Regions from separate parts of the Mesorhizobium sp. B2-5-4 genome, predicted to be linked through region 4. Evidence: predicted binding sites of a transcription regulator. Region 4 holds the regulator's gene; each other region holds the start of a gene.
What was found. The regulator PhoB, encoded in region 4, activates phosphate uptake and scavenging genes when phosphate is short. The targets are predictions, from matches to a motif close to TGTCATNNANCTGTCAT.
Positions count from the first base shown of each region.

Region 1: a site for PhoB is predicted at 4,793-4,809, ahead of ppk2 (polyphosphate kinase 2). Genes of this name have one in related genera too.
Region 2: a site for PhoB is predicted at 3,081-3,097, ahead of FJ492_RS02580 (DUF1045 domain-containing protein). Genes of this name have one in related genera too.
Region 3: a site for PhoB is predicted at 4,483-4,499, ahead of FJ492_RS23705 (LTA synthase family protein). Genes of this name have one in related genera too.

Region 1 covers NZ_VFUR01000004.1:106,733-114,627, reverse strand. The annotation lists gene FJ492_RS06630 (enoyl-CoA hydratase/isomerase family protein) at 1-350, opposite strand, end outside; gene FJ492_RS06625 (DUF2066 domain-containing protein) at 512-1,333, shown strand; gene hemB (porphobilinogen synthase) at 1,446-2,477, shown strand; gene FJ492_RS06615 (dihydrofolate reductase family protein) at 2,920-3,564, shown strand; gene ppk2 (polyphosphate kinase 2) at 3,767-4,687, opposite strand; gene FJ492_RS06605 (aldo/keto reductase) at 4,970-6,013, shown strand; partial or broken gene FJ492_RS06600 (glycosyl transferase family 90) at 6,041-7,012, opposite strand; gene FJ492_RS06595 (glycosyl transferase family 90) at 7,264-7,895, opposite strand, start outside.
Region 2 covers NZ_VFUR01000002.1:13,309-21,203, forward strand. The annotation lists gene iolD (3D-(3,5/4)-trihydroxycyclohexane-1,2-dione acylhydrolase (decyclizing)) at 1-735, shown strand, start outside; gene iolE (myo-inosose-2 dehydratase) at 845-1,762, shown strand; gene FJ492_RS02570 (DUF3329 domain-containing protein) at 1,825-2,037, shown strand; gene iolB (5-deoxy-glucuronate isomerase) at 2,172-2,984, shown strand; gene FJ492_RS02580 (DUF1045 domain-containing protein) at 3,239-3,946, shown strand; gene FJ492_RS02585 (alpha-D-ribose 1-methylphosphonate 5-triphosphate diphosphatase) at 3,982-5,121, shown strand; gene phnN (phosphonate metabolism protein/1,5-bisphosphokinase (PRPP-forming) PhnN) at 5,118-5,747, shown strand; gene FJ492_RS02595 (COG4280 domain-containing protein) at 5,880-6,635, shown strand; gene FJ492_RS02600 (hypothetical protein) at 6,632-6,847, shown strand; gene FJ492_RS02605 (ABC transporter permease) at 6,971-7,895, opposite strand, start outside.
Region 3 covers NZ_VFUR01000022.1:61,895-69,789, forward strand. The annotation lists gene mltG (endolytic transglycosylase MltG) at 1-651, opposite strand, end outside; gene fabF (beta-ketoacyl-ACP synthase II) at 761-2,017, opposite strand; gene FJ492_RS23690 (acyl carrier protein) at 2,052-2,288, opposite strand; gene fabG (3-oxoacyl-[acyl-carrier-protein] reductase) at 2,511-3,248, opposite strand; gene fabD (ACP S-malonyltransferase) at 3,306-4,259, opposite strand; gene FJ492_RS23705 (LTA synthase family protein) at 4,505-6,466, shown strand; gene FJ492_RS23710 (pilus assembly protein) at 6,509-7,895, opposite strand, start outside.
Region 4 covers NZ_VFUR01000006.1:222,120-230,014, reverse strand. The annotation lists gene pstS (phosphate ABC transporter substrate-binding protein PstS) at 1-74, shown strand, start outside; gene pstC (phosphate ABC transporter permease subunit PstC) at 141-1,124, shown strand; gene pstA (phosphate ABC transporter permease PstA) at 1,128-1,979, shown strand; gene pstB (phosphate ABC transporter ATP-binding protein PstB) at 1,976-2,779, shown strand; gene phoU (phosphate signaling complex protein PhoU) at 2,805-3,512, shown strand; gene phoB (phosphate regulon transcriptional regulator PhoB) at 3,532-4,221, shown strand; gene FJ492_RS10085 (ROK family protein) at 4,224-5,471, opposite strand; gene xylF (D-xylose ABC transporter substrate-binding protein) at 5,740-6,780, shown strand; gene FJ492_RS10075 (sugar ABC transporter permease) at 6,923-7,895, shown strand, end outside.

The sequences.
Region 1 (7,895 bases), on a different contig from region 4:
ACCCCACCGCCCATGACGATGCCGTCGATGAGCGCCACATAAGGTTTCTTGAAACGGGCGATGTAGGCGTTGAGCCGATACTCGTCGGCGAAGAACTCGACCGGCGGCTTTCCAGCCCGGCCGGCTTCATAGATGTGCAGGATATCCCCGCCGGCCGAAAACGCCCTGCCCTCTGCCTTGACCACGACGACATCCACGCCGTCGTCCCGCTCCCAGGAGCGCAGGGCCTCGCCCAGCGCCTTGACCATGCGATGGGTGACGGCATTGAGCGCCTGCGGCCGCGTCAGGGTGACGACGCCGGCCCTGCCCAACCTTTCGAAGCGAATTTCGTCGCCTCCACCAAAATCCATCGCCAGAGAATCCTTCCCCGCGCCTGCGGGACTGAAGTGCTAAAGGCGGCGCATGGGTGCGTCAATGGCAGCAGTCTGTCCGCCGCGGTCTTGGCGGCAAGTGGCGGCCGATGCTAGACGTTGGCGGCCATTACGGCAGGCCAAGAGCCGGATAGTGAGCCATGCCGCAGTTTTTGCGCCTTGTCCTTGTTCTGAGTTGCCTGTCTGCGTTGTGGGCAACCAATGTTCCCGCCAGGGCAACCGACCTTGGCGATCTTTACCAATCGCAGACCATCGTCACCGGCCAGGGTGAAGAAAACCGCCAGCTCGGCTTCAAGACTTGCCTCGACAAGGTCCTCGTCCGTGTTTCGGGCGATCAGCGGCTGCTTGCCAGACGCGAAATGGACGCGTTGCGCGACAAGGCCGGCAGCTTTGTCGACAGCTTTCGCTACCATGACCGGCTGGAGGGTATTCCGATCCATGACGAGCAAGGCACGCATGACCGGCCGCATGACCTCACCTGCCTCTACAAGCCTGATGTGATCGACAAGGTGCTGGCATCGCTTGGCAGCAGGCCCTGGCTTGGCGAGCGGCCGACACTCGCCGTCTTCCTCACGACTGAACAGGGCACTCGGCATTTCGTGCTGAGCGCTGAGGAAGGCCACGGCGAAACGATGCGCGAATCCTTCATCAATGCCGCCGGTCCAACACTGATACATGTCGTCTTTCCGAAGGCTGCGGAGCTTGGCGACCTGGGCGAAGAAGCGTTGCGCGCGGCTGACATGGCAAAGTTGGATCGGCTGGCCAAACAGGCAGGTGGCGACCGAGCGCTCGCCGGCAGCATCGTATGGAGCGATGAGGAGCTAGGCTGGATCGCCGATTGGCGACTGGCCGATCAGGGCAAGACCTGTCGTTGGCAGGTGCGCGGTGTCAGCTTCGACGAGGCGTTCCGCGTCGCGATCCGTGGCGCGGCACAGATCCTTTCGGGCAATGGGCAGCCCTGATCAATAGGCGTGGTGGGACAGCGCCGTGGCAGCTTTGACCCCTGGCACAAACGTGTCGCATTGGTCAGCACCAAGGGCTCGTGCTAAAAGCCGCCGATCCGGAGTTTTGGCCATGAACAAATTCACCCCAGCAAAACCTGCCGGCGCGCGCAGCGTCGACGACGTCACCGGCAGCCGCCGCCTGCGCCGCATGCGCAAGGCCGACTGGTCGCGTCGGCTCGTGCAGGAGAACAGGGTTTCGGTCGACGACCTGATCTGGCCAATCTTCGTCGTCGAGGGTAGGAATGTCCGCGAACCGATCGCTGCCATGCCCGGCGTCTTCCGCCTGTCGGTCGACCTTGCCGTCAAGGAGGCCGAACGCGCGGCCAAGCTCGGCATCCCGGCTCTTGCCACCTTCCCCAATGTCGATCTCGGCCTGCGCGACCAGACCGGCTCGCACATCCTCGACCCGGAAAACATCATCAACCGCGCCACCCGCGCGATAAAGGAGGCGGTGCCCGAGATCGGCATCATCACAGACGCGGCGCTCGATCCGTTCACCAGCCATGGCCATGACGGCATTCTGCGCGACGGCATCATCGTCAATGACGAAACCGTGGAACAGGTCGCGGCGGCGGCCGTCATCCAGGCGGCTGCCGGCGCCGACATCATCGCGCCATCAGACATGATGGACGGCCGTATCGGTGCCATCCGCGACGCGCTCGACGCCAACGGTTTTCAGGACGTGGCGATCATGTCCTACGCCACCAAATTCGCCTCGGCCTTCTACGGCCCCTATCGCGAAGCCGTCGGCACCGCCGGCCTGCTCAAGGGCGACAAGAAGACCTATTATATCGACCACGCCAATTCGGACGAGGCGGTGCGCGAGGCCGAGCAGGACATCGCCGAGGGCGCCGACATGCTGATGGTGAAGCCCGGGCTGCCCTATCTCGACATCATCCGCCGGCTGAAGGACGAATTCCAGATGCCGACCTTCGCCTATCAGGTGTCGGGCGAATATTCGATGATCAAGGCGGCCGGCGCCAATGGCTGGATCGACGGCCAGAAGGCGATGCTGGAATCGCTGCTCGCCTTCAAGCGTGCCGGCTGCGACGGCATCCTGACCTATTTCGCTCCCGAAGTGGCGGAAATGCTGAAAGGGTAGTCTCAAGGTCCCGGGCAAGGCCTTTCAGTAGATGTCACCACTCTTTCGAGCGGTCGGCGGTTCCTTCGAATTCCCGCTGACAAAAACCGGCAGCTGCAGCTAAAATAACCGCGCGGCCGGAGGCGGCCGGCAGCCCGCACCTCGGCCAAGAGGTACGGCTAACGCCTCCAGAGGATGCTTCCTGACCCGGTTCCCTGTCGGCCTCGTCAATGCGGGCACCACATCCGTTTCGTGAAATTTACAGGCGAATGAGTTGATATCGCGGCTGACTCGACGGCCGCCACTGGCGTCCGTGCCGACCGCTACACAACAGTCTGGACATCGCTTGGTGCAAAGGTCTGGATAGATGTCTTTCGATCCGAAAAATACCGCTTGCAATTCACAATCAGTTTGCTAGAAGAAAACCACTTGCAAAATACAACTGGTTACCGAGGAGGTCTTCATGTCCAAGCTTCGCGTCAACGCTTTCAGCCTGTCCCTCGACGGCTACGGCGCCGGGCCTGATCAGAGTCTGGAAAATCCGCTCGGCGTCGGCGGAATGGCCCTGCACAAATGGGCTTTCAGCACCCGCACCTTCCGCAAGATGTTTGGCGAGGAAGGCGGCGAGACAGGCGTCGACGAGGACTTTGCGGCGCGCAGCTTCGAGAACCTCGGCGCCTGGATCCTCGGCCGCAATATGTTCGGCCCGATCCGGGGTGAATGGCCCGACGACAAGTGGAAGGGCTGGTGGGGCGACAATCCGCCCTATCATGTGCCGGTGTTCGTGCTGACCCACCACGAGCGGGCGCCCATCACGATGGAAGGCGGAACGATTTTCCATTTCGTCACCGGCGGGATCCATTCGGCGCTAGAGCAGGCAAAATCAGCGGCCAGCGGCAAGGACGTGCGGGTCGGCGGCGGCGTCTCCACCATCCGGCAATATCTCCAGGAGCGGCTGATCGACGAGATGCACCTGGCAATCTCACCGGTGCTGCTGGGCAAGGGAGAAAACCTTTTTGCCGGCCTCGACATGCCCAACCTTGGTTATCAGTGCACCGAACAGGCGGCAACGGCACTTGCCACACACGTGGTCATCAACAGGGCTTAGGCCGAGCCCTTTTGGCGCAGCTCCTTTCTCCCCGTCACTATACCAGGAGAAAGGTCCGGCAGGACAATGAGGGGCGGTGCTGCCGAACGAAGATGATGCTGGCGTAGTCCTGCGAATGGCGGTCTAACCAGTTAGCCCTGCGCCCCTCTCATCCGCCCTTCGGGCACCTTCTCCCCGTGAAACGGGGAGAAGGAAAGGTTCCTCAATATTTCTCCGGCACGTAAAGTTCGCGCGGCAGGACCTGGCGTTCGTATTCGGGGTTGAAGACGCGCTCCGGCAGCGTGATCTCCTCGTGCGGCACGTCTTCGTACGGCAGCTGCTTCAGCAGATGATCGATGCAGTTCAGGCGCGCGCGCTTCTTGTCGTTGCCCTCGACGATGAACCAGGGCGCTTCGGGGATGTTGGTGCGCGCGAAAGTCTCCTCCTTGGCCTTGGTGTACTGTTCCCAGCGCACACGTGACTGCAGGTCCATCGGCGACAGCTTCCACTGCTTCATCGGATCATGGATGCGCATCAGGAAGCGCATCTGCTGTTCTTCGTCGGTGATCGAGAACCAGTATTTGACCACGGTGATGCCCGAGCGCACCAGCATGCGCTCGAACTCCGGCACGTCATGGAAGAACTCCTCCACCTGCTCGGGGTTGGCAAAACCCATTACCCGTTCGACGCCGGAGCGGTTGTACCAGGAGCGGTCGAGCAACACGATCTCGCCGCCTGCCGGCAAATGCGGGACATAGCGCTGGAAATACCATTGCGACTTCTCGCGTTCAGTCGGCGCCGGAAGCGCCACGACGCGACAGATACGCGGGTTGAGCCGCTGGGTGATGCGCTTGATGACGCCGCCCTTGCCGGCGGAGTCACGGCCCTCGAAAATCACCACCAGTTTCTTCTTGTGATAGGCGACCCAGGATTGCAGCTTGATCAATTCGGACTGCAAGCTGATCAGGTCGCGAAAATATTGCATGCGATCGATCGAAGGCGGATGCGAGTTCTTGTAGATCTTGGCGATCTCCATCGACAGCGCCGGCTCCGACATTTCGAGCTCATAATCTTCGTCAAGCGTGTCGGCGAGCTCGGCTTCGAGCCAGTCCTTGGCAGGGGAATTCTTTTTTAGCTCGGTCATATCAGCTGCTCCGCTTGCAAGCCCTGTCGGTTACCACTGGCGCCCCAATTTCTGGCCAGCGGCCAAGAATGGAAACACCTGAGCCGACTTCAATATAGGCCGGCGGTGACGGTTTTATTGCAGCCCGGGCGCGATTGCCGCCACGGCGGATTCGGCGATGTGTGATCGATCCAATGTCATTCTACGGCGACAAGCCGGCCGAATTGTCCTACAAATCCGCGGTCGCGTTCCAGGCCTGCCCCTTGGCGGCACGCCTCTTCAACAAAATCGTGAGGATCTGACATGGAATACCGCACCCTTGGCCGTTCGGGCCTGAAGGTTTCGACACTGACGCTTGGCACCATGACCTTCGGCGGCTCCGGGCCCTTCGCCGCGGTCGGCAACAGCGATCTCGCCGAAGCCAAGCGGATGATCGATATGTGCATTGACGCCGGCATCAACCTCATCGACACCGCCAACGTCTATTCGAACGGCCTGTCTGAAGAGATTATAGGCGAAGCGCTCGGCGGCAAGCGCAAGAACGATGTGCTGATTGCGTCCAAGGCGCGGATGCGGATCGGCAAGGGCCCGAACGACGAAGGCCTGTCGCGCCACCATCTGATCCGCGAATGCGAGAGAAGCCTGAAGCGGTTGAAGACCGATGTCATCGACATCTATTTCGTCCACCAGTGGGACGGCCTCACCCCGCTCGAGGAAACCGTTGCCGCGCTCGACACTTTGGTCAGCCAGGGCAAGGTGCGCTACATCGGCTGCTCCAACTATTCCGGCTGGCAGGTGATGAAGGCGCTTTCCATCAGCGACAGCCGCCACCAGCAACGCTTCGTCACCCAACAGATCCACTACACGCTGGAAGCGCGCGAGGCCGAGTACGAGCTGCTGCCGATCTCGGTCGACCAGGGGCTGGGCGTGCTGGTCTGGAGCCCGCTCGCCGGCGGCCTGCTGTCGGGCAAATACCGCCGCGACAGCCCGACCGCCCGCCAGCTCGCCGGCTGGTCCGAGCCGCCGATCCGCGACGAGGACCGGCTGTGGCGGATCGTCGATCTGCTGGTCGACATCGGCAAGGATCGTGGTGTGTCGGCGGCGCAGGTGGCACTTGCCTGGCTGCTCGGCCGCCCTGCCGTCTCGTCGCTGGTGATCGGCGCCCGCAACGACGTCCAGCTGAAGGACAATCTCGCGGCCGCCGCCCTGGAGCTCGGCACCGAGGAACGCCAGCGCCTCGACGCCGTTAGCCGACCGCCCCTGCTCTACCCCTACTGGCACCAGCAACTGACGGCGAAGGATCGCTTCGGCCCCGCCGACATGGTTCTCGACCGCAGCGACATCTGATCAGCGGCGTCGGGCCGAGCACAAGAGCTAGGTCCCGATGAACCGCCAGAGCTCGGGATCGGGTTCGATCTGGCCGCTGAGCACGAAATATTTGTAGAGGACGAGCAGGGAGATCGCCTGCTCGTCCCGTTCATTGGAAAATTTGCCGCAATAGGCATTGGCCGCGGCGATGATGCGCTCCGCCGCGGCCGGATGCTGCTCGAAATAATCTATCTTTTCACGAAGATCGGAGAAGTCCGGGTCGAGCGGCGCATAGTGGACACCGGCCTCGAGCTGGCTCTCGCCAAACCATGTTTCGTAGGTCGGCGGCGGCATCAGACAGAGCGAGTTGGAATTCATGATCCATTTGAGGTTGGTCGCCACGTCATTGCCCTCCAACGAGACGATGTAGCGATAGCGCAGATGCTGGCTGATGCTGAGGAACGGCTGGCTGTACTCAGCCGGTGCACTGCGCTTGTGCGAACCGACGTCGCAGAACGGCAAGCCGCGCGCGACATCCAGGAACCGTGTCCTGATCGGATTGTTGAGGTCGCCGCGCCAGACCACGACCGGGCGTTTGTCGGCGAAGGCGACGGTGTCGACGGGCATGTGGAAGTGGCGAAACTTGTTGAACTTCATAACGACAGCGTTGCCGTTGTCGACGCTGATCGGCCGATCCTTGACGAGCGTCGGCAGCTTGGGCACGCCTTTGACGTCGCCGAACTTCAGGTCGATGAGCAATGACGGATCGAAATAGCGGGCAAATTCCTTCAGGTCGTAATAATACATGCTCGGTTCAAACGGCATCTTGTCGATGCGCACGGCATCCGGGCTTGGCGTAAAAGCGTTCTGCAGCTTGTTGTAGTGATTCAGCCGTCGGCGCACGGCTTCATTCGAGAGTCTGGCCTGTTCCAGGCGGCCCGCCAACCGTCGTCGGAAGATCGCCTAGGGTGCGATATCGCGCATGACGTTTCGCGCGTAGTAGAAGACCCTTGCCGTCGTCCGTTGTATGGTGGCCATCGTTCTCGTAGTCTAAAACAAGCGCCACTAAACAGACAACAGCCGGGATGGTTGCCGCAGCGTTGCGCATCTTTAGTGCACGCATTCCGGCAGTGCCCGGACACGTGATGGCCGGCCTCGACGAGACGCGCCGGGGATGCCGCGGCAACTACAGCATGTCGCGGCGAACAGGATTCGCCCGACCTGCTGTAAGCTTCTGATTTTATGCATGTCGTTATCCCGGAACCGAGGACACTTCCGGGCGACATGCATTAGCCCGTTATGTAGCGCCACACCTCGGCATCAGGTTTGATCTGGCCAGAGAGCACGAAGTATTTGTAGAGCACCAGCAGCGAGATCGCCTGTTCGGTCCGCTCGTCGTCGAATGTCCCGCAATAGGCGTTCGCGGCGGCGATGATGCGCTCTGCCTTGGCCGGGTGCCGCTCGAAATAGGCGACGTTTTCGGCAAGATTGGAGAAGTCTGCCTCTAGCGGCACATAGTGGACATTGGCTTCGAGCTGTCGCTCGGCAAACCATGTCTCGTAGGTTGGCGGCGGCATCAGGCAAAGCGACTTCGAGTTCATGATCCATTTGAGGTTGGTCGCCACATCATTACCCTCGAGCGAGACGATGTAGCGATAGCGCTGGTGCTGGCTGATGCTGAGAAAAGGCTTGGCGTATTCCGCAGGCGCGTTCGGCTTGTGCGAGCCGACATCACAGAACGGCAGGTCGCGCACGGCTTTCAGGAATCTTGTCCTGATCGGATTGTTGAGATCGCCGCGCCAGACCACGGCCGGCAGCTTGTCGGCGAACGAGATGGCGTCAGCCGGCATGTGGAAGTGGCGAAACTTGTCCAGCTTCATGATGATCGCATTCTTGTCGTCGTTACGGATCGGTCGATCCT
Region 2 (7,895 bases), on a different contig from region 4:
ACCGGCAAGAAAGCCTGGCAGGCCGACGCGGCCAAGGTGACGGCCTCGACCAATGCCGCTTTCCCCTCAGACGCGCAGGTGATCGGCGCCGTGCAGCGCGCCATGGGCTCCGGCGTGACGCTGCTGCATGCCGCAGGCGGCCTTCCCGGCGAATTGCACAAGCTCTGGCAAGCGGGCGCGCCCGGCTCCTACCATGCCGAATACGGCTTCTCGACCATGGGCTACGAAATCGCCGGCGGGCTCGGCACCAAGATGGCCAAGCCCGACGATGAGGTCGTGGTCATGATCGGCGACGGCTCCTATCTGATGCTGAATTCCGAGATCGCCACCTCGGTGATGCTTGGCCTCAAGCTCACCATCGTGCTGCTCGACAACAGGGGTTTTGGCTGCATCAACCGGCTGCAGATGGCGACCGGCGGCGCCAACTTCAACAATCTCCTGAAGGACTCGCGCCACGATATTTTGCCCGACATCGACTTCGCCGCGCATGCGGCGAGCATGGGGGCGATCGCCGAGAAGGTGCCGTCCATCGCCGAGCTGGAAAACGCGCTGCAGAAGGCCAAGAAGAACGACCGCACCACCGTGCTGGTCATCGACACCGATCCGCTGGTTTCCACCGACGCCGGCGGCCATTGGTGGGACGTGGCGGTGCCGGAAGTGTCCGCCCGCAGCCAGGTCAACGCGGCGCGCAAGGTCTATGATGAGAAACGGCAGATGCAGACCATCGGCGATTGATGTCGGCGCCGAGGCTCCTCCCTTCTCCCGTTTACCGGGAGAAGGTGCCGGCAGGCGGATGAGGGCGGCTCCAACGAACAAGAAACTGTTTTAGCACCGGAGTGACGACTTGAAAGCCAAACTGGGCATGTCCCCCATTGCATGGTGGAACGACGATCTTGCCGAACTCAGCGATGACGTGTCGCTGGAGGAATGCTTGCGCCAATCGCGCTCGGCCGGCTTTACAGGCATGGAGATGGGCCGCCGCTTCCCCAACGATCCCGCCGTCATGCTGCCGATCCTGAAGGCCGCCGACGTGACGCTCTGCGGCGGCTGGTTCTCGGGCACGCTGGTCGACGAGGAAATGGCTGCCAACAAGGACCGCATCCAGCCGATGATCGACCTGTTCAAGGCGGTTGACGCGCCTTGCATCGTCTATGGCGAGGTCGGCCGCTCGATCCAGGGCGACCGATCCAAGCCGCTCGCCACCAAGCCGAAGCTCACCAGTGATGAGATGAAAGCCTACGCGCGGCGCTTGACGGAATTCGGAGAATGGTGCGCCGAGCAAGGCATGCCGCTTTCCTATCACCATCACATGGCGGCCGTGGTCGAGACCGAGCCGGAGCTCGATGCCTTCATGCGCCATTCCGGCGAAGGCATCCCGCTGCTGCTCGATGCCGGACACCTCGCGTTTGCCGGCGGCGACGTGCTGCGCGCCATCGACAACCATCACAAGCGCATCAGCCATGTCCATGTGAAGGATGTGCGCATGGATGTGATCGACAAGCTCGACCGTACGAAGCAGTCCTTCCTCGACGCCGTGGCGCTCGGCGCCTTCACCGTGCCGGGCGACGGTTCGCTCGATTTTGGCGCCATCGTGCAGCGCTTCGCGGATCATGGCTATGAAGGCTGGTTCGTGGTCGAGGCCGAGCAGGATCCCAGGAAGAACCCGCCGCTCAAGATGGCTGAGGTCGGCTACAAGGAGCTGATGCGGGTGATGACGGATGCCGGCTACACCGTCGAGACACAAGGCTTTCCGAGTGCCTGAAGGCTGGATTCACGGTGCCGCGCGGTCTATCTGAGGCAGATTGCTGAGTTACGGATGGCGCGATGAAAGATTATGAACACCCGTTCTTCCGCCCGCTTTGGCGGCGCATCGCCGTCGTCGCGGTCTGCCTGATCTGGTCGGTGATCGAATTCGCTTCCGGCACGCCGTTCTGGGGCGTGATCGCGCTCGGTTTCGCCGGCTACGGCGCCTGGCAGTTTTTTTATCTCTACAAGCCGGCTGAAGAAAAAGAGGCCGAGCCCGAACCGAAGGAGTGACTGGTCGCGTAGGCGATTAGCTTGCAGCGCCTCGGCCAATCTGAGGCGTCTGCGATGATCGTTTTGAACAACCGGTGAAATCGTCGGCCTGGACAAGCTGCAACCCGTCAAGCCACTGGAACAGGAGAGACAAAATGTCCAAACTGCTCGTCAAAGCCGACAAGGGCCATGGCCGCGTCGCGCATGTGACGCCGAAAAGCGCCGGCTGGACTTATGTCGGTTTCGACCTGCATCGGCTGAAACCAGGCGAAAGCGCCTCGGGAAAGACGGGCGACCGTGAAGTCTGCCTGGTGTTCGTGACCGGCAAGGGTACCGCGACAGCCGCCGGCAAGGACCTCGGCCTGCTCGGCGAGCGCATGTCGCCTTTCGAGGGCAAGCCGTGGTCCGTCTACGTGCCGCAGGGATCGGACTGGTCGGTGACGGCCGATACCGAGCTGGAACTTGGCGTGTGCTCGGCGCCCGGCCTTGGCGGCGGCCTGCCGGTCCGGGTGATCGGACCGGACGATCTCGGCCAGGAGGTGCGGGGCAAGGGCACCAACACGCGCTACGTCACCAACATCCTGCCGGAAGGCCAGCCCGCCGACTCATTGCTGGTGGTCGAGGTCATCACGCCCGGCGGCCACACGTCGAGCTACCCGCCGCACAAGCATGACCAGGACAACCTGCCCGCTGAATCCTATCTCGAGGAGACCTACTACCACCGCCTCAACCCGCCGCAGGGCTTTGCCTTCCAGCGCGTCTATACCGACGCCGACAAGGATGGCCGGCGCGCGCTGGACGAAGCCATGGCGATCGAGGACGGCGACGTGGTGCTGGTGCCCAGGGGCTATCATCCCTGTGCCGCCTGCCACGGCTATGACCTCTATTATCTCAATGTGATGGCCGGGCCGAAGCGGACGTGGAAATTCCACAATGCGCCCGAGCACGAATGGTTGATGAAGGCCTGACCGCTCTGCGTTTCCGGCTGAACCTATTGGTCCAGCTTTGAAAAATCGTCGGCTAACGACCCTGAGGGTCGATTTGCCTTCGAAAACCCTTCAAAGCTTCGTCAATCCGTCATGGAAATCACCTATGGCAACGGTTCCAGTGCATGTCGCCCAAAAGTGCGTAGCGGTTTTGGGACGACGACATGCACCAAATGAAGACTTAAAGCGCGTCGCACCCTCACTTCAAACGCGGCGCGCTTTAACGAGGACTTCCCATGCGTTATGCCATTTATTTCACTCCCCGGCAGGACGAGCCGCTGGCGCGAATCGCCGCCAACTGGCTGGGCCGCGACCCGTTTGGTGCCGCGACCAGGCCTGTTGAGGCTGTTGCCGACTTGTCTGCGGCGGAAGTGGCCTTCCACACCGCTTCGGCGCGCCGCTATGGCTTTCATGCCACGCTGAAAGCGCCCTTCCACCTGGCTGCCACAGAGACCGAGGCTTCGCTGCGCGCGGCGCTCGACCGTTTTGCCGAAGCAACGCCTGTCGTGACGGTCCCGCGCCTTGTCGTCAGCCAGATCGACGGCTTCTTCGCGCTTGTGCCGGATGGTCCGCTGCCTCCGCTCAACCGCTTCGCCGACGACGTCGTGCGCGATTTCGACCGGTTTCGCGCTCCGTTGAGCGAGGCCGAGATCGAGCGGCGCAGTCCGGATTCGCTGAAGCCGGCCGAGTTTCGCAATCTCTGCCAATGGGGTTACCCCTATGTCTTCGACACCTTCCGCTTCCACATGACCCTGTCCGGCCGAGCCGGACCGCAGGAAAGCCCCCGGCTGCGCGCGGCGATCGACAGCCTTTTCGCCGATGTGTTGCGCCAGCCCGTGCTGGTGGATGCGCTGACATTGTTTGTCGAACCCGAACCCGGTGCGCCGTTCATGGCGCTTTCCCAGCACGGCCTCGGACGCCGCCCGGCCCGGAAAATCGCCTGAACGAACCCGACTGCAAGAATCAAGGACTACCCGCAATGACCGTCGAAACTGTCCTTTCCAACGCCCGCATCGTTCTTGCCGACGAGATCGTCGAGGGTTCACTGGTGCTGCGCGACGGCTTTATCGCCGGCATCGATGCTGGCACTGGCCGCATCGGCGAGGACATGGGCGGCGACTATATCATTCCCGGGCTGGTCGAACTCCACACCGATCATCTCGAAGGCCATTACGCGCCGCGGCCGAAAGTGCGCTGGAACCCGATCGCCGCGGTGCTTGCCCATGACGCGCAGGTCGCGACCGCCGGCATCACCACCGTGCTCGACGCGCTCCGCGTCGGCATGGACGAAGACGCCGACCTGACATTGGACGACATCCGCAAGCTGGCCGATGCGATCGAGGACAGCGTTGCGCAGGACCGTCTGCGGGCCGATCATTTCCTGCATCTTCGCTGCGAGGTTTCAGCGCCGGATTGCCTCAAGGCATTCGCCAATTTCGACGGCGACGAGCGGGTCAGGCTGGCATCGCTGATGGACCATGCGCCGGGCCAGCGCCAGTTCGTCAATCTGGAAACCTATGCCTACTACTACCAGCGCAAGCTGAAACTCTCGGATCGCGACTTCCAGAAATTCTGCGAGAAGCGGATGGACGAATCGGCACGCAACTCCGGACCGAACCGCGTCTTCATCGCCGCCGCCTGCCAGGAGCGCGGTATCGTGCTCGCCAGCCACGACGACGCCACGTCGGCCCATGTCGACGAGGCCATTGAGCAGGGCGTGCGGGTGGCCGAGTTCCCGACCACCGAGGAAGCGGCGCGGGCCTCGAAGGCCGCCGGGCTCGGCGTGCTGATGGGCGCGCCCAATGTCATGCGCGGCGCCTCGCATTCGGGCAATGTCTCGGCCCGCACCTTGGCCAGCGACGGCCTGCTCGACATCCTGTCCTCCGATTACATCCCCTTCAGCCTGATCCAGTCGGCCTTCTTCCTCGGTGACATGGTCGAAGGCATTTCGCTGCCGCAGGCCGTCGCCATGGTTTCGAAGAACCCGGCGCAGGCCGTCGGCCTTGACGACCGCGGTGTCATCGAGCAGGGACGCCGCGCCGATCTGGTGCGCGTGCGCGTCGACGATCACGTTCCGGTCGTACGCACCGTATGGCGGCAGGGACGCCGGGTGGCATGATGGTGTCGGCCTTGATCGAGCGCGAACTGTCCGCCGAAACCTTTCCGATCCGTCACGGCGTCTTTGTCGCTGTCGTGGGCCCGAGCGGTGCCGGCAAGGACACGGTGATCGGTTATGCCAAGGCGCTTTTCGCCGACGAGACGCAACTGGAGTTCGTGCGCCGCGTCATCACCAGGCCGAGCGACGCGGCGAGCGAGGATCACGACACGCTGGCCGACGCCGCCTTCGCCGAGGCCGATGCCGACGGCGCCTTCGCCATCTCCTGGGAAGCGCATGGCCTGCGCTATGGCCTGCCTGCCGATGTCGACTGGTCCGTCTCCAATGGCCACGTCGCCGTGGCCAACGTGTCGCGCGCGATCATCCCCACCTTGCGCGAACGCTATGCCAATCTGGCAATCGTCGAGATCACCGCTTCGCCCGAGGTGCTGGCGGAACGGCTGGCGATGCGCGGCCGCGAGTCGCGCGGCGAAGTGCTGGCGCGGCTGGCGCGCAGCGCCAATGTGACCTTGTCCGGTCCGGGCGTCACGTCGATCGACAATAGCGGCCCGCGCGAGGTGGCCGGCGAGCGCTTCGCCGAGCTGCTGCGCAAGGCGATGGCCTTTTCCGACATGTCGGGCCTGATCTAGAGCCGGGCCCGCTTCACCCGTTTGCTTGCGCTGCCGCCGGAACGCTTGGGGATGCTGGCCGCCTAGGGTGATTCTGGATTACGATCCGGAATTCGCCCCGGGAATCAGGGTCGAGCCAGACAGGAAGCCTTGATGCAGACATTGACACCCGTCCTCTCGACAATCACGGCGGCATTTCTCGCCTCCTTGGTCGAAGTTGTCGAAGCTTTCACCATCGTGCTTGCGGTCGGGGTGACACGCAGCTGGCGTCCGGCACTGACGGGCGCCGCGCTGGCGCTGGCGCTGCTGGCGGCCCTGGTGCTGGCGTTCGGGCCGCTGCTGGCGCTGGTGCCGGTCACGACGCTGCAGTTCGCTGTCGGGGTGCTGCTGATCCTGTTCGGCATGCGCTGGCTGCGAAAGGCCATCCTGCGCAGCGTCGGCGTCATCGCCCTGCATGACGAGGAGGCGGCCTTCGCCAAGGAAACCGCGGCGCTGCACCGGCAGGCCGACGACCGGCGCGCCGACTACCTCGCCGGACTGGCCTCCTTCAAGGCGGTGCTGCTCGAGGGCGTCGAGGTGGTGTTCATCGTCATCGCCGTCGGCGCCGCGCATGGACAGACATTTTACGCCAGCATGGGCGCGCTGGCCGCTTTCATCCTGGTGATGCTTGTCGGCCTGGCGGTTCACCGGCCGCTGGCGCGCGTGCCCGAGAATGCGCTGAAATTCGTGGTCGGCCTGATGCTGACCAGCTTTGGCATCTTCTGGACTGGCGAGGGGATCGGCGCCGACTGGCCGGGCGCCGATCTTGCCCTGCTCGCCATCTTCGCCATCGTCGCTCTGGCGTCCTTCGCCATGGTGCGCTGGCTGCGCGGCACCCGTCCGACAGCAGCCGGAGGGCTCGCCCGATGAACGTCCTTCGTCTCGTCGCCAGGGAATTCTTCGGCATGTTCGTCGATGACGGCAATCTGGCGCTGCTGGCGCTGGTCCTGGTGGCCGCCGTTACCGCGGGGGTGAAGCTGCTCGCACTGCCACCGCTGCTTGGCGGTGGGCTGCTGCTGGTCGGCTGCCTTGCCATCCTTTTGCAAAGCGTTCGCCGCGCCGCGCGCGAGGGCAGCAGGTAGTTAAGTCAAGGCCGCATGGACGGGATGACCCGACGGTGGCCATGAAGGCACGCCAGCCCCGCGGCTCCCCGCAGCGCGGGTATGCTACTTCCTCCACAGGGACAAGCACCACGCTGGCTGGCGTTATTCCGCCGCCGCGCCGACCGCGCCCTTGCGGGCGGCATCGACCATCCGCCGCCGCGCCCGGAACACGCCCCATTGCTGGTCGACCAGCACGCCGATGAGGATGACGCCACCCATCACCGCGAAGTTGAGCGAGGAGGGAATGCCGAGCAGGTTGACCAGGTTCTGCAATTCCTGCAGCAGCACCGTGCCGAGGATGACGCCGATCAGCGAGCCCTCGCCGCCGCGCAGCGAGAAGCCGCCTAGCACGGCGGCCGCAATGGCGTAGAGCTCGTAGAACTGGCCATGGCTGGCCGGCGAGATCGAGCGCGTATACATGGCGAAATAAATCGCCGACAGCGCGGTGAGCACGCCGCAGATGACGTAAGCCGCCATGACGACGCGCCCGGTGCGAATGCCGGAATATTTCGCCGCCTCCTCGTTCTTGCCGATGGCGTAGAGATAGCGCCCGAACACCGAGCGGTGCAGCACCACCCACATGACGATGGCGATGACGATCAGCGCGAAGAAGGAGTTCGGCACGCCATACGAGCGGCCGGCGGTCAGGAATTCGAGCGTTGGGAAATTCTGGCCGAAGGCGAAGCCCGCCGTGCCGTCGGCGGTGTAGAAGCGCGCGACGCCGCGATAGATCAACAGGCCGCACAAGGTGACGACGAAGGGCTGCAGCTTGAGCCGCGTGATCAGCCAGCCATGCGCCAGCCCGATGATGGCGCCGAGCACCAGGATCAGCACGAAGGCGATCGGCCATCCCATGCCGCGTACGGCGATGAAGTCGATGAACAGCGTCCCGAGCAACGCGACGACGGAGCCAACGGACAGCTCGATGCCGCCGGTGATGATGACGAAGGCCTGCCCTATCGACAGGATACCAAACAGACCGATGAGGTTCGAGGTGTTGGCGAGATTGATCGGCAGGAGGAAGCGC
Region 3 (7,895 bases), on a different contig from region 4:
GGCGAGCAGCTTTTCGACCATCTGCTGACGCGTTGCGCCACGCGTGAAGCGCAGCGTGTCGGTGGCAAGGCTGCCCTCGGGGGGCGTCTTCGCCGGCATATCGCCGCTCAGGGCGGGTTCGTCGGCGATGCGCTGCAAGGCCTGCTCGACCGTCAGCCCTTCGGGAATAGTCAGCGAGTACATCACCGACTTGCCGCTCTTCAGGAGTTCCATGATGTCGCGCATGGATGCCCTGGGCTTGATCTCGTATTCTCCGGCCTTGAGTGCGGAATCGTTGCCGAAGGCACGCACGCCGAGGCGGAATACGCGGGCGTCGCTGATTAGTCCGCGACGCTCAAGCTGGTCGGCGATATCCTGGACGCCAGTGTTGGGCTTGACGAGGAAAGTGTCGCCATTGGCGGAAGGGCCGGGCTCGGTAAACTCCTGCTTGCCGAAATAGAGGGCCACGCCCGCCGCCAGAACCATCAGCATCACCGAGGAGATGACGAAGTTCATGAACACGACGACCTGGCTGCGCGAAGCGCGCGAGCGTTTCGGCGGCGGCGTTCCGGCTTCCGGCCGCAGCGCCTCGCTGGCCGTCTTCGGCACGATCGGCCCGGTATTCGCCGGCCTTTGCCCGAATTCTCCGTTGTCTGACGGATTTGTGTTCATTTCGCCCTACCGTTCGATCTCTCAACGAATCCCCTGCGGCAGAGTAGAGGCGAATATGGCAAAATTGACGGCACGCCAAAGCATTGCCCGGTAGCCGGACCGTCAGCCATTAATACCGCTGGAAGACGAGCGAGGCGTTGGTGCCGCCGAAGCCGAAGGAATTGGACAGGGCTACGTCGATCTGGCGAGGGCGTGGCTTGTTCGGCACCAGGTCGATCGCGGTTTCGCGTTCGGGATTGTCGAGGTTGATGGTCGCCGGTGCGATATTGTCGCGGATGGCGAGGATCGAAAAGATCGCTTCGGCCGCGCCGGCTGCTCCCAGCAAATGGCCGATCGACGACTTGGTCGACGACATTGAAATCTTGGACGCCGCATTGCCGACCAGCCGCTCGACAGCGCCGAGTTCGATCGTATCGGCCATGGTCGAGGTGCCGTGCGCATTGATGTAGTCAACATCGGCTGGCGTAAGCTTTGCCCGGTTCAGCGCCGCCGTCATGCAACGGAAGGCCCCGTCGCCATCTTCTGCCGGTGCGGTGATGTGATAGGCGTCGCCGGTCAGGCCGTAGCCGGTCACCTCGGCATAAATCTTCGCTCCACGCGCCTTGGCATGCTCGAGCTCTTCCAGCACGACGACACCGGCGCCCTCGCCCATGACGAAGCCGTCGCGGTCGCGGTCGTAAGGCCGCGAGGCCGTTTGCGGGCTATCGTTGCGCTCGGTCGAGAGTGCCCGGCAGGCGGCGAAGCCGGCGAGCGAAAGCCGGGTCACCGGCGATTCGGCGCCACCGGCCAGCATGATGTCGGCATCGCCGAAGATGATCAGCCGGGCGGCGTCGCCGATGGCGTGCGCGCCGGTCGAGCAAGCAGTGACCACAGCGTGGTTGGGGCCTTTCAATCCGTGCCGGATCGAAACCTGGCCCGACACGAGATTGATGATATTTCCGGGAATGAAGAACGGGCTGATGCGGCGTGGGCCGCGTTCCTTGAGGATGATCGCGTTCTCGGCGATGCCCTCAAGACCGCCGATGCCGGAGCCGATCAGCACACCAGTGGCGCAACGCTCCTCCTCGGTTGAAGGCTGCCAGCCGGAATCCTTCAGCGCTTCATCGGCGGCCGCGATCCCGTACAGGATGAAGTCGCCGATTTTGCGAAGTTCCTTCGGCTCAAGAATGGATTCGGGATTGAGCGTACCGTTGGAGCCGTCGCCACGCGGAATGACGTGGGCGATCTTGCAGGCAAGATCGTCCACCTCGAACTCGGTGACGCGCTTGGCAGCGCTGCGGCCGGTCAGCAGTTCCTTCCAGCCGTGCTCGAAGCCCATGCCGAACGGTGAAACCAGGCCAAGGCCCGTGACGACGACACGCCTCATCGCAGGTCCTCCCCGGTGATGACTGCCGAAAGCGTCAGGCCGAAGCCTTGTCAATGTACTTCACCGCATCGCCGACGGTCAGAATGGTCTCGGCTGCGTCATCGGGGATCTCGACACCGAATTCTTCTTCGAACGCCATGACCAGTTCGACCGTGTCGAGGCTGTCAGCGCCCAGATCATCGATGAAGCTCGCCTGCTCCGTCACTTTGTCGGCATCGACGCCAAGGTGTTCGATGACGATCTTCTTGACGCGCTCTGCGGTGTCACTCATTTGGGCATCCTCGTCTTTTGGTTGTCTGTCTTCGTTAGCGGGCGGAATGCCGCTAATCAAGCTGAAAGATGGTCCTGCCGGAAACGCAACGGCCACGGACCGGTTTTTGCCCGAACCGCCGGGTTGCGGGCCGCATTACACGAAAAATAGCCAAGGTCCAAGCCGAAATGGTGGGTTTTCACAGCGCGGCGATGTTACCGCGGACCTTGCTCAGATCCTCACTCAGATCATCGCCATACCGCCATTCACATGAATGGTCTGCCCGGTTACGTAGGCGGCCTCGTTCGAAGCCAGATAGGCAACGGCGGACGCCACTTCGGCACTGGTGCCCATGCGCTTCGTGGGGATCGCCGCCATGATCGCCTCTTTCTGCTTGTCGTTGAGCTTGTCGGTCATCGCCGATTCGATGAAGCCCGGAGCGACGCAGTTGACGGTGATGTTGCGGGTGGCGATCTCCTGCGCCAGCGACTTCGACAAGCCGATCATACCGGCCTTGGAGGCACAGTAATTCGCCTGGCCGGGATTGCCGGTCACGCCGACCACCGAAGTGATGTTGATGATGCGGCCATGGCGGCGGCGCATCATCGGGTGGGTCAGTTCACGGGTCAGCCTGAAAACGGCGGTGAGGTTAACCTCCAGCACCATATCCCAGTCGGCGTCCGACATGCGCACGAACAGGCCGTCCTTGGTGATGCCGGCATTGTTGACCAGAATGTCGACGCCCTCGAGATCGGCCTCCGCCTTCTGGCCGAGTGTCTTGACCTCGTCGCGGTTCGACAGGTTGGCCGGGAACAGCTTGACCCGGTCGCCCAGTTCGGAGGCCAGCGTTTCCAGTTTCTCGAGGCGCGTGCCGTGCAGGCCGACGATCGCGCCCTGCGCATGCAGCACCCTGGCGATCGCCTCGCCGATGCCCCCCGTTGCGCCGGTGACAAGCGCCTTGCGGCCGGTCAATTCGAACATTTTTGTCTCCAGGTTGAGAAGAGGGCACCCCGCATAGGGATGGTATCAAATGGCGTTTTATGCAAGCGCCGCCAATGCCGCCTCGACCTCGGCCGCGGAACCTACAGAGGCGGTGGCGATGTCGCGGTTGATGCGCCGCGCCAGGCCCGAAAGCACCTTGCCGGCGCCGATCTCGTAAAGCGTGGAGACGCCGTTGGCGCCGAACCATTCCACCGTTTCGCGCCAGCGCACGCGGGCAACCACCTGTTCGACCAGACGCCGTGCGATCTCATCGGGGTCACTAGTCGGAGTGACGGTGACGTTGGAGACGATGGGCACCACCGGCGCGGCCCTCGCGACGCTCGCCAGCGCCTCGCGCATGATCTCGGCCGCCGGTGTCATCAGCGCGGAATGGAAAGGCGCCGAAACCTGCAGCATCAGGGCCCGTTTGGCACCCTTTTCGGTGCACAGTCTCGCCGCCAGTTCCACCGCGGCTCTCGTGCCTGATATGACCAGCTGACCGCCGCCATTGTCGTTCGCCACCTGGCAGGCAGCGCCCTTGCCAGCGCCCAGGGCGGCCTCGGCACAGGCAGCTTCGACATCGGCCTGCTCCAATCCGATGATCGCCGCCATGGCGCCCTCGCCGGCCGGCACCGCCGCCTGCATGGCGTTGCCGCGAATGCGCAGCAGACGGGCGGCATCGGCAACGGAAACGAAGCCGGCGGCGGCGAGTGCCGAATATTCGCCCAGCGAATGGCCGGCGACATAGGCGACCTTGTCCTTCAGCGAGAAACCGCGCGCTTCCAGCGCCCTGATCGCCGCCAGCGACACCGCCATGAGGGCCGGCTGCGCATTGGCCGTCAGCGTCAGGGTCTCTTCGGGACCTTCCCAGATCAGCTTCGACAGGTTTTCGCCAAGCGCGTCATCGACTTCCTGGAAGATCCTGCGCGCCTCTGGAAAGACATCGGCAAAATCCTTGCCCATGCCGACAGCCTGGCTTCCTTGTCCTGGAAAGGTGAATGCGACGGCCATGCGAGGGCTCCCCAGACTTGTTTTGCTTGCCTGATACTACGAATTTTCCCTGCCTGTGACGCAAGGCAGGCCGCCAAGTCAAGCCCGGTTCAACCCGGCGCCTAATCCGAACCATGCGCCGAGCGCCTGTTCCCAAAGGGCTTTGCGGCGATCACACCTGATGAAAACCGCTCACGAATCGTTTGCTGGCTCTTCTTATTTTCGTCACAGGCGCTAGCTTTGCGTGACAATTATATGACAATCGAATGACATGGATTGTCTTGGGGTGGGAAGTTAAAGTGGCAAAGAGCTTTAAACGTGCCGGCAACGCCGTGCCGCAGTTCCTGGAAGACGATCCGTCCACCGGCTATCTCCCGGGCCGGCGATGGCCGGTCGTCCGTTACGGGCTGATCAGCCTGGCGATCTCGGCCGTGCTGGTGTTCGCCATCGAACTGATCGTGCGCGGCGATGTTGCCGGCACCGTTTCCTTCTTCCTGCAGCCGTTCAAGCCGGGCTGGACAACCATCGTCGTGTTCGCGCTGGTCCTGATCGGTCTCGACGCGGTCCTCGGGCGCAGTCATCAGAGCCTGATGATCGTGGCGCCGCTGACCCTGTCGCTGGCCTTTGTCGGCCACCAGAAGTCGCATTATCTCGGCGATCCGCTCTATCCGACGGATTTTCTCTATGCCCGCCAGATCTTCGCCCTGCTGCCGCTGCTGGTGCGCGAGCGGCCTATGACCGCGCTCGCCATGGTCGCGGGCATCGTCGCCGGCCTGTCCCTGCTCGTCTACGGTTGGCGGCTTTGGCGCCGCGAGGTTCCAGCCCTCAGCCACAAGGGCCGCCTTGCCCGGCTGACGCTGGCGGTGCCGCTACTCGCCTTCTTCGTCTCGATCATGGACTACGCCACTTTCTCGTGGACGCGGGACCGGCTGCAGATCATCCCCATCATGTGGGACCAGAAGGAAAACTATGCCTCCAACGGCTTTGCGCTCGCCTTCGCGCTCAACGTGCCGATGGCGCATGTCTCGGCACCACCAGGCTATTCCGACAAGGCAATTGCGGCCATTGACCGAACCAATGTGACGGCCTCGGTACCTACCGAGAAGCCCGACATCATCGTCGTCATGAGCGAATCCTTCTGGGATTCGACCAAACTGCCCGGCGTCACCATCACCCCGGATCCGATCCCCAATGTGCGGGCGCTCCGCTCCGGCTCGATGTTCTCGCCTGAATTCGGCGGCATGACCGCCAACATCGAATTCGAAGCGCTTACCGGGTTCTCGAACGCCTTCCTGCCGGCCGGCAGCATCCCCTACCAGCAATATGTACGCACCCCGACGCCGTCGATGGCGACCTTCCTGAAGAGCGAAGGCTATAGGGCACGCGCCATCCATCCAGGCACAAACTGGTTCTGGAATCGCGGCGCGGTCTATGCCGATTTCGGCTTCAACGACTTCAAATCGGAAGAGACGCTGCCGCCCATGGAAAAGCGCGGACCGCTGGCATCCGACGCCGCGATGACCGACGAGATCATCCGGGAAGCCAACGCCAGCGACGACCCGGTCTTCTTCTTCGCCGTCAGCCTGCAAAACCATGGCCCGTATGAACCGAACCGCTATTCAAACCCGACCCACTCGGTGCAAGCCCCGATCAGCCAGTGGGCGCGTGACTCGCTGATCTCCTACGCCGAGGGTTCAGCCGACGCGGACCGCGGCCTCGAGCGGCTGATCGAATGGGCCAAGACGCGCGAGCGGCCAACGATTGTCGCCTTTTTCGGTGACCACCTGCCGCCGCTCGGACCGGTCTATGTCGAGACCGGCTTCCTGAAGGACAATGTCGCGCCACGCAAGGAACCGACACCGGAGGCGGCTCTCGAACACCACGCGACACCGCTGATCATCTGGTCGAACCGCTCGGGCCCGGTCGCGAATCTGGGGACGGTGAGCCCTGCCTTCCTGCCCTATCATATCCTGACCGCCGCGGGCATCACCCACCCCTACTACACCGGTTTCCTGGGCGAGATGCGGGAGCGCTATCGCGTCGTCGACCGCAACTTGTTGCTGACGCCGACGGGCGAGGCGACGTCCGACTGGGCTCGGCAGAAGGAGATCGACCCGGCGATCCGCGATTTCCGTCTGTTGCAATATGACATGATGTTCGGCAAACGCCTCGCGGCACCCGACTTCTTCCCTGAAACGGTCGACAAGGTTGTCTCCCATACGAGTTGAGCCGACCGGTCGGCTCAGGCCCGATGCTCTCGGGCCATCGGTTCAATTCGTCAATTGCAGCTTCGAGAACTTGTTGGCGATCTGCAGGAACACGTCCGGCAGTTTGGTCGGGTCATTGACGGCATAATAGTTGCTCGGGTCGGAAGCGCAGGCGCTGTAAAGCGTACGGTTGGCGGGCGTGTCGGATTGCAGCACCAGAGTATAGATTTGCACCGCCTCGTTCTTCAACTGCGTGCAGACGCTCTTGGTCCAGCCGTCGACATTGCGGGCCGCCGTGGCCTGGTTATCCGACCCGAAGCGGCCACCCGCCAGATAGCCATAGGATGTGTAGTCGGATTTCGTCGGCTGTTCGCTGGCACCATAGACGACATTCTCACCGTCGGTGAGCAACAGCACGATCTTGCTGATGCCAGGCGTCTTCCACGGCGCCCCGTCGGTATAAGGCGGAGCGGGCGACAGCACACGCATGCCCCACGACAGGCCCTCCGACACGTTGGTGCCCGAGCCGTTCCACTCGGTCATCTGGCTTGCCGCCTTGCGCAGCTTGTCGAAATCTTCGGTCAAGGGAACGACAGGGGTCGGGCAGGAACGGTTCGGGCCAACGGTGATGGAAGTTCCTGTCTCGGTGATAAGTTCCTTGTCTGGCGCCACATATTTGGCGACTTTTTCCTTGGTGGCTTTGTCGGGATCGCTGCCGAGGCCGCTGAAGTCGATGCCGAGCCGGTTGTTGCCTTTCTGTTTGTCCAGCTTAACAGTGTCGCCGGTGTCGGCGAGATAAGAATTGTTGTAGTATTTTGCCTCATTGCCATAGGTGCCGGACGGCATCTGCGCATCTCCGGGATCATCCGGCGCAAAATAGGGAACGAACAGCGTGTCGGGCTTGGTCGGATCGGGCGGCGTGTCGGAAATGTTGTAGGCGCCGGGCCGCGCCTCCACGCAGCCCTTCCATCCCGTGTCGTTCCATCCGGGCTCGGCCCATCCGGTGTCCTTGAGCTGCTTGAACAGCGCCATGTGGTTCGGGCGTTTGCCGTCGATGACGGGGAAATTTATGCCGTTGGTCGAGGATTTGCCGTCCATATCGATCCAGGACGGGTCGAACCCGTCGCCGTTGACGTTCACGGCCGTGACGAATGGCACCAGTGAGGCACGGACCTGGCGCGTCGGCGATTTTGTCGATTCGAGAGTATCGAGCAATGATTTGGTCGCGGCCCTGAGCGCCGTCATACGGGCGCCGCGCATCGAGCCGGTATTGTCCAGCACCAGCACGACTTCGAGCTGATTGTTCGATTCGACCGCCGAGGCATCGACCACGATGTGCTTGCTTTGGCCAAACAGGAAAGCGAAGTTCAGATTGACGTCGGCCGAGGCGACCGCCTTGGTCTTGATGAAATTGACGCCCTTGTCGACGGTCAGCGTCGCCTGCGCGTTG
Region 4 (7,895 bases):
TCGTCGACCTGATCAAGGCTTCGTGGAAGGCCGACATCAAGGCCGACGGCAAGCCCGTCTACGCCGGCGAGTAATATCTTTCTGGAGGAGCGCCGCCCCGCGGCGCTCCTTTTCAATCAACACAAAGAGCCGAGCTTGACATGAGCGCTGCCCAGGAAGCCTTGCCAGCCATTCGAGGTTCACGCGACGCCACCGTCAGACGGTTCGCGTTGACCGATTCGATCTTCCATGGGCTGACCCGCGCCGCCGCCATTCTCGTGCTGGTGCTGCTCGGCGGCGTTGCCATCTCCTTGTTCGCCGGTTCCTGGCAGGCACTGTCGACCTTCGGCTTCTCCTTTCTGACCACCGAGAGCTGGAATCCCGTTACCGAGAAATTCGGCGCCTTGGCGCCGATCTATGGCACCATCATCACTTCGGCCATCGCTATCCTGATCGCCGTGCCGCTCGGCATCGGCATCGCCATTTTTCTGACCGAGCTTTGCCCGCGCCCACTTCGGCGCCCAATCGGCATGGCGGTGGAGCTGCTGGCCGGCATTCCTTCGATCATCTACGGTATCTGGGGTCTGTTCGTGCTGGCACCGTTCCTGCAGACGACAGTGCAACCTTTCATCATCAGCGTGTTCCATGGCATTCCCGGCCTTAACAGCCTGTTCGCCGGGCCCCCTTATGGCATTGGCCTGCTGACCTCGGCGATGATCCTGGCCATCATGATCCTGCCTTTCATCACCTCGATCACCAAGGATGTGTTCGACACGGTGCCGCCGGTGCTGAAGGAGTCCGCCTACGGCATTGGCTGCACGACCTGGGAGGTAACACGCCGGGTCGTCGTCCCCTACACCCGCATCGGCATAATGGGCGGCGTCATGCTTGCTCTCGGCCGTGCGCTCGGTGAAACCATGGCGGTCACCTTCGTCATCGGCAACGCCCACCGGATCAGCGCCTCGCTGTTCGCGCCGGCAACGACGATCTCGGCAACCATCGCCAACGAATTCACCGAAGCCGTCGGCGATCTCTACACCTCCTCGCTGGTGGCGCTCGGCCTGATCCTGTTCGTCATCACCTTCCTCATCCTTGCCATCGCCCGGTACATGCTGATGCGCATCGATGCCCGTACCGGAGTCTGACCGATGTCGACAGCCGCATCGCTTCACCAGAGCCGCAAGCGCAAGAACGGCGTGATGATGACGCTCTGCGTCATCGCCGCCGGCATCGGCCTTGCCTGGCTGGCGCTGATCCTCGGCGCGCTGCTCTATAAGGGTCTGTCGGGCGTTTCGCTCTCGGTGTTCACGGAAATGACCCCGCCGCCCGGTGATGCCGGTGGCCTGCTCAACGCCATCTACGGCAGCATCGTGATGACCATCATCGGCATCGTCGTCGGCACGCCGATCGGCGTGCTGGCCGGCACCTACATGGCCGAATACGGCCGCTTTTCGAAACTCACCACCGTGGTACGCTTTATCAACGACATCCTGCTGTCGGCGCCCTCAATCATCATCGGCCTGTTCGTCTACGAATTGATGGTGCGGCCGATGGGGCATTTCTCGGCCATCGCCGGTGCCGTGGCACTGGCCATCCTGGTCATTCCCGTCGTGGTGCGCACCACCGAGGACATGCTCAACCTTGTGCCGAACGCCTTGCGCGAGGCCGGCACGGCGATTGGCGCGCCACGCTGGGTGGTCATCCGTTCGGTGGCCTACCGCGCGGCGATGTCCGGCATCGTCACCGGCATATTGCTGGCCATCGCCCGCATTTCCGGCGAGACGGCGCCACTTCTTTTCACGGCGCTGAACAACCAGTTCTGGTCGAGCAACCTCAACGCGCCGATGGCCAGCCTGCCGGTCACCATCTTCCAGTTCGCTCTCAGCCCCTATGAGGAATGGCAGCAACTGGCCTGGACCGGCGCACTCATAATCACATTGACGGTTCTCGCGCTCAGCATCTTTGCGCGCAGCCTGACCGGACGCAGAGAGGACAAATGAGCCAGATGTTGTCTCCAGACATGACGATTGCCACCGAGGCGGCCGCCAAGGCGAAGATCGAGGTCAAGAACCTCAATTTCTACTACGGCCAGTCGAAGGCGCTGAAGGACATCACGCTGTCGCTGCCCGAGCGCAGCGTGACGGCCTTCATTGGACCGTCGGGTTGCGGAAAGTCGACGCTGCTGCGCGTCTTCAACCGCATCTACGAACTCTACCCCAAGCAGACCGCCGAGGGTCAGGTGCTGCTCGACGGCCAGAACGTTCTCGACCGCTCGCAGGATCTCAACCTGTTGCGCACCAAGATCGGCATGGTGTTCCAGAAGCCGACGCCGTTCCCGATGTCGATCTATGAGAACATCGCCTTCGGCGTCAGGCTCTATGAGAAGATCGGCAAGGCCGAGATGGACGGCCGTGTCGAGCAGGCGCTGAAGCGCGCCGCGCTGTGGAACGAGGTCAAGGACAAGCTCAATGCCAGCGGCCTCAGTCTGTCGGGCGGCCAGCAGCAGCGGCTTTGCATCGCCCGCACCGTGGCGGTGAAGCCGGAGGTCATCCTGCTCGACGAGCCGGCCTCGGCGCTCGACCCATTGTCGACTGCCAAGATCGAGGAATTGATCGACGAGTTGCAGGCCGACTACACGATCGTCATCGTCACACACAACATGCAGCAGGCCGCGCGGGTCTCGAAGCAGACGGCTTTCATGTATCTGGGCGAGCTGGTCGAATTCGACAAGACCGAGAAGATCTTCACGTCGCCTCGCGAGAAGCGCACGCAGGACTACATCACCGGCCGCTTCGGCTGATCTCACGCATACGAGGACCAGGATCATGGCCGAACACACAGTCGCAGCCTTCGACGAGGATCTCGGACAGATCAGCAAGCTGATCAGCGACATGGGCGATCTTGCCGGCACGATGGTCGGCGGCGCCACCAAGGCGCTGCTGAATTCCGACAATGCGCTGGCACAGCGCGTCGTCTCCGACGACGCCATCATGGACGCGCGCCAGCGCGAACTCGACGATCGCGCCATCACCCTGATCGCCAAGCGCCAGCCGATGGCCGACGATCTGCGTCATGTCGTCGGCTCCATCCGCATGGCGGGCGATCTCGAACGCATCGGCGACCTTGCCAAGAACATTGCAAAGCGCGTCGGCTCCGTCGGCCTTACCGCCACCCCGCGCGATCTGTCGCACTCGATAGATTCCATGGCGCAGCTGGTGCTGATCCAGGTGCAGGGGGTAGTCGAGGAATACGCGGCAGGCGATGCCGCCGCCCTCGCCAAGCTCAGGAATGACGACGAACGCATCGACATCAAATACACTTCGGTGTTCCGCGAACTCCTGACCTACATGATGGAGGATCCCCGCAACATCACGGCTTGCACGCATCTTTTGTTCTGCGCCAAGAATCTCGAACGCATCGGCGACCACGTGACCAACATCGCCGAGAATGCGTATTATGTGCTGACCGGCACGCAACTGCCCGCCAACCGTCCGAAGCAGGACGAGACGGCGATGTCGGTGCCGGCGGCTTGACGGCAGGGATGATCAATCGATGATCGCGCCACGCATCATGGTGGTGGAGGACGAGGAGCCGCTCGGCGTGCTTCTCCGCTACAATCTGGAATCGGAAGGCTACCAGGTCGAGGTGGTGACACGCGGCGACGAAGCCGAGATCCGCCTCCAGGAGAACGTGCCCGACCTCCTGGTGCTCGACTGGATGGTGCCGGCGGTTTCCGGCATCGAACTCTGTCGGCGCCTGCGAATGCGGCCCGAGACCGAGAGGCTGCCGATCATCATGTTGACGGCGCGCGGCGAGGAGAGCGACCGCGTGCGCGGCCTCTCGACCGGTGCCGACGACTATCTGGTCAAGCCGTTCTCGACACCGGAATTCATGGCCCGGGTCAAGGCGCTGCTGCGCCGCGCCAAGCCGGAAGTGCTGTCCAGCGTGCTCAAGGTCGGCGACATCGTGCTCGACCGGGAATCGCACCGTGTCTATCGCAAGAAGAGCGAGATCCGGCTCGGACCGACCGAGTTCCGCCTGCTCGAATTCATGATGCGTCATCCCGGCCGCGTGTTCTCGCGCAGCCAGCTGCTCGACAATGTCTGGGGCGAGACGATCTATATCGATGAACGCACCGTGGACGTGCATGTCGGCCGGCTGCGCAAGGCGGTCAACAACGGCCGTATGCCGGACGTGATCCGCACCATTCGCGGCGCTGGTTACGCGATCCGCGAAGACTGAAATCAGGCTACATTCTTGCCCGGAACGCCGGGCCTCGCCAGCACGCCCGGCGCGAAAATCTCCTGGTCCACGAAGGTCAATGCGCGCATAGCGCAACCTTCGCGGATGAGCGGCAGCTCGTTCGGCTCGGTGTCGAAGGAAATCGATTCCGAATGCTGGCCGCCGGCGGTCTGGCCGATGGCCTCGCGCAAGGCCGGCTCGATCAGGTCGAAGGCGGCGGCGCTGACGCCGACCATGGCGACGGGTGCGGGATCGATCAGCGCGAACAGGCTGCCCAGCCCATAGCCCAGCGCCTCGCCGGCCTTGCGATAGGCTTCGCGCTCCGGTCCGTCTTTCTCCCTTGCCGTCGCGGCGAGTGTCCGCATCTGCGCATCGCTGACATCTGCGACCGGTTCGGCGTCCTCGCCAAGCTGCCTGGCGTTGCGCCAGATGGCGTAGTTGCCGGCATAGGCCTCGACGCAGCCGCGCCGTCCGCAGCGGCAGAGCGCGCCTCCCGGGCGATGGATCATGTGGCCGAACTCGCCTCCCGATGAATGCGTGCCGGTGAACAGCTCGCCCTTCAGCACCAGGCCCATGCCGATGCCGTGCGAGAGCAGGATGGCGATGAAGTCGTCGCGGTAGCGTTCGGGGTCGCGCCAGCGCAGCGCCACCGCCATCATGTTGCAGTCGTTCTCCATGGTGGCGGGGATGCCGAACTCGGCTTCAAGTATGTCGGCGAAGGGAATGTTCGTCTGCGGCGTGATCGGCGACCACAGCATCGCACGCGCCTCGCTGTCGGTGATGCCCTGGATCGCCAGCGCGATGCGGGCAATACTGCGGACGTCGAGATCGGGGTCCTCGAGGCGCCGCCGCACTATTGCCGTGCATTCGCCGATCAGCGCCTCGCGCGACATGGTCAGCGTGTCCAGCCGTCGCTGTTCCTCGGCGACCACCTGGCCGGAATAATCGATGACGGCGACGGACAGGAAATTCAGCGACAGCACCACGGTCATCACAGCCGCGGCCTCGGGGTTGAGGCCAAGGCCAACCTGCGGCCGGCCGCGTTTCAGTGAACCGGCTTCGTTCGGCTTGCCTTCGGTCAGGATACCCTCGTCGATCAGGTCGGCTGATATCGCCGATATGGTCGAGTGGCTGAGGCCGGTGGTGGCGGCGATCTCGGTGCGCGAGGGCTGACCACCCTGACGCACGGCTGCAATCACCATGGCGCGGTTGCGCCGGCGCAGATCGTCGTGGCGGATTCCGACCGACATGCTTCCCACATCCTCCCGTCGCCGCGGTTCTTGACACCCCCTCGAACCTCTCCGGCAATGGGCCGAATACTGGCAGATGCGGCAGGAGCTGTCATTTATTTATTGCGGGACTCGAAAAAAGGCTCCCGGCACCTCAAAATCCATCAGAATCGATGTTGACAGTGTTCCGACGATGGATCAGTGTTTTTTCGAGGCTCGAAAAAATAGGGCCTATGCCGGCCTTCGGGCCAGTTTGGTCGCGCCATACGCGGCGCAGGGAGGATATACCATGAAGAGATTCACAGTCGCCATCCTGGCGGGTGTCGCCATGTCGCTGACGCTGGCGTCGGTGGCGCAGGCGAAGGACAAGGTCATCGGCGTTTCCTGGTCGAATTTCCAGGAAGAGCGCTGGAAGACCGACGAGGCCGCCATGAAGAAAGCGATCGAGGCCGCGGGCGACAAGTACATTTCCGCCGATGCGCAGTCCAATCCCGGCAAGCAGCTGACCGATGTCGAAAGCCTGATTTCCCAGGGCGCCAATTCGCTGATCATCCTGGCGCAGGATGCTTCGGCCATCGGCCCAGCGGTGCAGAAGGCGCTCGACGAGGGCATTCCGGTCGTCGGCTATGACCGCCTGATCGAGAACAAGGACGTCTTTTACCTGACCTTCGACAACAAGGAAGTCGGCCGCATGCAGGCTCGCGAGGTGTTCAAGGTCAAGCCTGAAGGCAATTACGTCTTCATCAAGGGCTCGGGTGCCGACCCGAATGCCGACTTCCTGTTCTCGGGCTCGATGGAAGTGCTGAAGGAAGCCATCGACAGCGGCAAGATCAAGAATGTCGGCGAAGCCTATACGGACGGCTGGCTGCCCGCCAACGCCCAGAAGAACATGGAGCAGTTCCTCACCGCCAACGACAATAAGGTCGACGCCGTGGTCGCGGCCAATGACGGCACCGCCGGCGGCGTCGTCGCGGCGCTGACGGCGCAGGGGCTCGCCGGCACCGTGCCGGTCTCTGGCCAGGACGGCGACCACGCCGCGCTCAACCGCATCGCGCTCGGCACCCAGACCGTGTCGGTGTGGAAGGATGCGCGTGAACTCGGCAAGAACGCCGCCGAGATCGCCTCGCAGCTCGCCGACGGCAAGAAGATGACCGACATCGCCGGCGCGAAGGACTTCACGACGCCTGGCGGCAACACCGTCAAGTCGCTGTTCCTGACCCCGGTCGCCATCACCAAGGACAATCTCAACCTCGTCATCGACGCCGGCTGGATCAAGAAGGACGAAGTCTGCGCGGGCGTCGCCGCCGGCAGCGTCGCGGCCTGCAACTGAGTTTGACCGCTTGAAGAATGAAGGCGCCGCGGCCCCCAAGCCGCGGCGTTTTCTCAAAAAGATTTGTGTTTCCGCATCACGCGGATAGCTTCTAGGCTGGGTTCGGCATCCGCGTCAGACGGCCAGCCGGTTGGAGGAAATCATGACCGACACGACGTCCAACCTGCAGGCCGATACCGCGCGCGCCTCGGAACTCGGCGCGGTTGCCCGGTTCCTGAAAGCGACCGAGATCGACACCCGTATGCTCGGCATGATTGGCGCCCTGCTGCTGATCTGGGTCGCGCTGCATGTGATTTCGAGCTTGCGTCTTGGCGTCAATCCGTTCGATTTCGACAGCCGCACGTTTCTGACGCCGCGCAATCTATGGAATCTGTCGGTGCAGACGTCCGCGGTCGCAATCATGGCCTGCGGCATGGTGCTGGTCATCGTCATGCGCAACATCGACCTGTCCGTCGGTTCCGCCGAGGGCCTGATCGGCATGGTCATGGGCTTTGCCCAGGTGCATTTCCTGGTCCGGTTCGTGGGGCTTGAACTCGGAAATCCATGGATTTGGGTGCTGGCACTGGTCATCGGCCTGGCGCTCGGCCTTTTGATCGGCGCCTTCCAGGGCTTCGTCATCGCCTATCTCGAAGTGCCGGCCTTCATCGTCACGCTGGGCGGCCTGCTGGTCTGGCGCGGTGCCGCCTGGTGGGTCACCAGCGGCCAGACGGTGGCACCGCTCGACGCCACCTTCCAGCTGATGGGCGGCGGACCGGCCGGATCGATCGGTGCGACCTGGAGCTGGGTCGTAGGCATCGTCGCCTGCCTGGCCGTCGTGTTGGCGCTGTTCAACGGGCGGGTGCAACGAAAGCGGTTCCGCTTCCCGCTGCGGCCGATCTGGGCCGAGACGCTGCTCGGCGTCGTCACCTGTGCCGTCATCATGGGCGTGGTGTGGCTGGCTAACTCCTATCCGTGGCCGATCGGCATCGTGAACCGGTACGCGGCCGCCAACAACATCACCGTGCCGGAGGGCGGGCTATTCATCGCCCACGGCATCGCCATACCGGTACTGATGGCCGTCGCCGTCGGTCTGGTCATGACCTTCATCACAAAACGCACCCGTTTCGGCCGTTATG